DNA from 2 places in the Priestia sp. YIM B13489 genome. Region 2 is predicted to be linked to the other one. Evidence: predicted binding sites of a transcription regulator. Region 2 holds the regulator's gene; the other holds the start of a gene.
The links. The regulator NrdR, encoded in region 2, represses ribonucleotide reductase genes. The targets are predictions, from matches to a motif close to AACACNATATATNGTGTT.
Positions count from the first base shown of each region.

Region 1: ACFX4W_RS11825 (vitamin B12-dependent ribonucleotide reductase) is a predicted target of NrdR. The motif match lies at 903-920, and genes of this name have one in related genera.

Region 1 covers NZ_JBHZOQ010000053.1:1,167,336-1,169,817, reverse strand. Annotated here, with positions in the region: gene ACFX4W_RS11830 (lipoate--protein ligase family protein) at 1-719, shown strand, start outside; gene ACFX4W_RS11825 (vitamin B12-dependent ribonucleotide reductase) at 1,032-2,482, shown strand, end outside.
Region 2 covers NZ_JBHZOQ010000053.1:388,082-390,563, forward strand. Annotated here, with positions in the region: gene ACFX4W_RS07960 (replication initiation and membrane attachment family protein) at 1-1,004, opposite strand, end outside; gene nrdR (transcriptional regulator NrdR) at 1,077-1,538, opposite strand; gene ACFX4W_RS07970 (hypothetical protein) at 1,782-2,168, opposite strand; gene speD (adenosylmethionine decarboxylase) at 2,262-2,482, opposite strand, start outside.

The sequences.
Region 1 (2,482 bases), 780 kb from region 2:
GTTTTTACGGATGGAACCCTCCAACGCTGTCAATCGGTTATTTTCAAAAAGCTGAAAAAGAAATTAACTTTGATAAAGTAAAAGAATTAGGGCTAGGCTTTGTAAGACGTCCAACGGGCGGCAGGGGCGTGCTTCACGATGAAGAGCTTACTTACAGCGTAATTGTATCTGAAGAGTATCCTAACATGCCCAAGACAGTTACAGAGGCATATCGCGTAATCTCTGAAGGTTTACTGGAAGGATTTCGTTCGTTAGGGCTCGAGGCTTATTTTGCTATTCCTCGTTCAGAAGAAGAAAAAAATAGCTTAAAAAACCCTCGTTCGTCCGTGTGCTTTGATGCTCCTTCTTGGTATGAACTAGTTGTAGAGGGCCGCAAGATTGCTGGAAGTGCCCAAACTAGACAAAAAGGAGTTATTCTACAGCACGGCTCTATTCTGTTAGAGATTGATGAAGATAAATTATTCAGCGTGTTTAATTATCCAAATGATCGCGTGAAAGAAAGAATGCAGCGCGCATTTCGTTCTAAAGCGGTAGCCATTAATGCAATTGCGGGCCGCAAAATCTCTATTGAAGAAGCAAAAGAAGCGTTTTATAAAGGATTTGCTTCTGCTCTTGATATCGATTTAGAACCGTATACACTGTCTGAAGAAGAGGAAGCATATGTAGAAGAACTAGCGCGCACAAAGTACGGATCGGATGAATGGAACTTTAAGCGCTAAACGGATGCCCATGGGAAATAGATAAAAGTGCAACTTCTTATAAGTTGCACTTTTTAGTGGAATTTTTAGAAACAATGCTTGGCTAATAGAATACATAGGGAAGAAAAGTCAAACACTTTTTTTACGAAAAAAAAAATATTTCACTTGACACCCTTCTATATGTAGATGTTTGGAGAAGTGTCAAATACTATATATTGAATTCGTCCAAGCCGTGTGGTAAGTTATTGATAGTTGATTGAAAAACTCTATTTCCTTTAAAAGGAAATAGAGTTAATAAATTTATAGATGTTCGATAGGTAAGGAGTTGTGAGAATGACTGTTTTGTTAAATCAAAAAGTGAATATGAATGTTGAAAAGCTCAATTCAGATATTGAACGCTTTCCGCAAGTACATCCGATTACACCGGATATGAAGTTGACTCATAAAGGTGTTTCAAGATTGGTAATGTTAGACCGCTATGCGTTTAAAGATACGGAAAAATTAACGTTATCAGAAGGAGATTTTGTTGTTCTAACTGTAAAGGAAGATCCAAAATTTCCAGCACGAGGACTTGGCTATGTGGAAAGCATTAATTTTGAGCAAAAAACCGCTGTTGTCAAGGTAGAAGATGAGTTTAGAGGAGCTTTATCGCCTGAAGAAGCAGAAAACGGATTAATCACTCGTTCTTTAGATGTCATTGAAAAACCTCTAGAAGTCTTCTACGAGCAAATTGCAAAACGTAATGCAACAGGCTTAGCTTCTGTGGAAAAAACAGAAGAAAAGCGCAAAGAGTGGTTTGAAAAGTTCTATCAAGAGCTTGTTCAGCTAAACTTTGTACCAGCTGGCCGCGTTCTTTACGGTGCAGGTGCTGATACGGACGTAACGTACTTCAACTGTTATGTAATGCCTTATGTAAAAGATTCACGTGAAGGTATTTCAGAACACCGCAAACAAGTAATGGAAATCATGAGCCGTGGAGGCGGTGTTGGAACGAATGGTTCAACTCTTCGTCCGCGCAACACGCTGGCTCGCGGTGTAAACGGTAAATCATCTGGTTCGGTTTCATGGTTAGATGATATTGCTAAACTGACGCATCTTGTTGAGCAAGGTGGGTCACGTCGTGGGGCCCAAATGATCATGCTTGCCGACTGGCATCCTGACATTGTAGAATTTATTATTTCTAAAATGCAAAACCCTCGCATTTTACGTTTCTTAATTGAAAACACAAATGACGAAATGATTAAAAAACATGCGCAAGATAAATTGAAGTTCACGCCGCTAACAGAGTCTGAAGAAGCGATGTACCAAGGAATCATTAACTATAAACAAATTCCTGGTCTTGGTGGGTTCAGTGAAAAAATCATCAAAGATGCAGAAGAAAAGCTGCAAACAGGCGGAACGTACAGCGTTCATAACTCAGAGTTTTTAACAGGAGCAAACATTTCTGTATGCTTAACAAAAGATTTTATGGATGCTGTTGAAAACGACGGAGAATACGAACTTCGCTTCCCAGACGTAGAAAGCTATTCAAAAGAAGAAATGGCTAACTACAATGAAAACTGGCACGAAGTAGGCGACGTGCGCGAATGGGCAAAACAAGGAAACAAAGTTCGTACGTATCGTACTATCCGTGCAAAAGAGCTATGGAACTTAATTAATATTTGTGCAACGTACTCAGCTGAACCAGGCATTTTCTTCTTTGACAATGCTAATGATATGACAAATGCTCAAGCATATGGTCAGCACGTTGTTGCAACAAATCCATGTGGTGAACAACCACTTGC
Region 2 (2,482 bases):
GGCTCTGCTCCCCCGGAAAACTCGATCAAAAGCTGTCGAGGAGAAGTCACTTCAAGCTGTTGAATGAGCTGCTCTTCCTTTGTCTGCGGCTGCTTTTCCTGCATGGTACGAAGCATAGGCGGCTGAATTTGTTCGCTTAGATTTGGAAGTGCTTCTCCATTTTCAAATTGGTAAAAGGACTGTGCTGCTTTTCTAAGCAATTCAATATCAACTTGATCGTTCTCATTTAGCGAATCGAGCACCACATTTTTCATTTGAAGAGGATCGATACCGTATAAAAAGGCTAGCTTTTCAATCGCTTGTTTTACTTTAGATGTAATAGACCTTTTCGAAATCATTGAATCTGTTAGACCTGCTAAAAATAAATCAAAATCAAAGGAATCCGGGCTCATCTCAATAGAAGCGCGTTTGGAGGAATCCACAAAGTCCGTTTGAGCATCAGGAGAAAATACATCCTTGCTTTCAGACTGAAAACTTGGAGCCAGCTCCGTTGCTTTAACTGATTTAAATACATCGTTAAATGAATGCGTCACATCTTTGAACAATTGCTCATCGACGAGTGAATCTGAAAAATAATTTTTTACTTTTTGAAAGATAGATTTTCCGAGTCGGTTATATAAATATACATTTAACACGCCGTCGTTAAAAAACTGATGGGGCGTCAGAGGAGGAATGAGCTCATAAATGAACACACGAACATCATCTTCTTCCTTAATATATGTTTTTAACAAACCAATGCCTTCTAATTTTAACCGCTCATGGTAAATAGCTTTCAAATTAATTTGCATCATTGACATTAGATGATGATGCGTAGACTCTTTCCCCCATAAACGATCTTGTTCCAGCTCGCTCCATAACGTCATATACAGACCAAAGCACGTTGTACCCACCAACGGCTGATAGAGCATGGTTAAAATCTTTCGGTCGTATTCCTGCAGTATGCCGTTCGAACGAACAACATAACGATCGACCGGTATCATTTCTTTCCAATGTTGTTCTTTCATGTCGTTCCCTACCTACTTTTAAAGTAATAGAAATGACAAAAAAAGAGCCTAAAGAATACTTCAATAGCTCTTTTACAGTCGTTCCTTCTTAATTAAATCTTTTAATTCATCAATAAATACATTGATGTCTTTAAATTGTCGGTATACAGAAGCAAATCGAACATAAGAGACTTCATCGATAGCAGCTAATCGCTCCATCACCATTTCTCCTACAACATCTGACTGCACCTCTGATGTACCCTGACTGCGCAGCTCTGTTTCAATATCGTGTACCGTATCTTCTAATTGTTTTAAGCTTACTTGGCGTTTTTCACACGCCTTAATTAACCCTCGAAGGATTTTGTCTTTGCTGAACTCTTCTCTCGCTCCATCTTTTTTTACAACAATTAACGGAAGTTCTTCTACTTTCTCAAAAGTTGTAAAACGATAGTGACACTCTTCGCATTCACGTCTTCTACGAATAGAGCGGCCTTCTTCTACAGGGCGCGAGTCCAGCACTCTCGTTCCATTGTAATGACAGGATGGGCACTTCATATTCTCAGCTCCAATAATAAACCTTGTTTTTCTTTTTATTTTCTCTTATATAAGTTAATTTCCATCTATGTTAGCCGGCTATTCGCCATTTATTATGATTTTTATCATCATTTCCTTTAACAAACACGATGCTGTATTAAAGGATTTGCTTTATTCCATCTTATAGAAAACAAGGCTTGAATACAAGTAAAGGAAAAGGAATTTCCCCATTTTATTTCCTGAAATTCAAAAATGATAAGGAACTTACGAAGAAAGAGGAATGAGTTTTTGATCAAAGCTCTTATAAAGCGTACGTACAAGTTCTTTACTAAAACCAAAATCAACCGGCACCACTTTTGATTCTGTTGTAGCAGAAAAATCGATAGCGGTTTCAAGAGGACGTACGTTAATAATGGTAATCACAACAAAAGCTTTTCTTCCTTTTACAACGTTTAAGCTAATCTCTCCTCGCTCTTCATATGCAGCAAGTATCTCTATCCCTTGCATGTGCTTCAACATTTCATGAACTTGCTTAAATGCATTCCCAGCTGTTGTTTTGTAATAATGCGTTTTTAGAGTCGGATCTGAATGGTAATCGCTTGTTTCCACATGATTAGAAAATAAAGATTTAACTGCTTGTACTACCCCCATGTTGTTATCCCCTTTGTTTTTGCGTATTAAAAATTTATATACTAAAAAGAGGTGTGTAATACACCTCTTAACTTACGTAATCAATCGACACTATTAAAGTGCATTCGCTTTAGTTTGTTTTACCTGAACAGGACCCATTCCACGTGGCAATTCAATTGTTTCACGTGTCTGTGCACTTAGAGCATCTGCAATATAATCTGCTGCGATTGTAGGATCTAAATGACCACAAGTATAAACATCGATACTTGCATAACCATGCTCTGGGAAGCTGTGAATCGTTAAATGTGATTCTGAAATAATAACAACGCCACTTA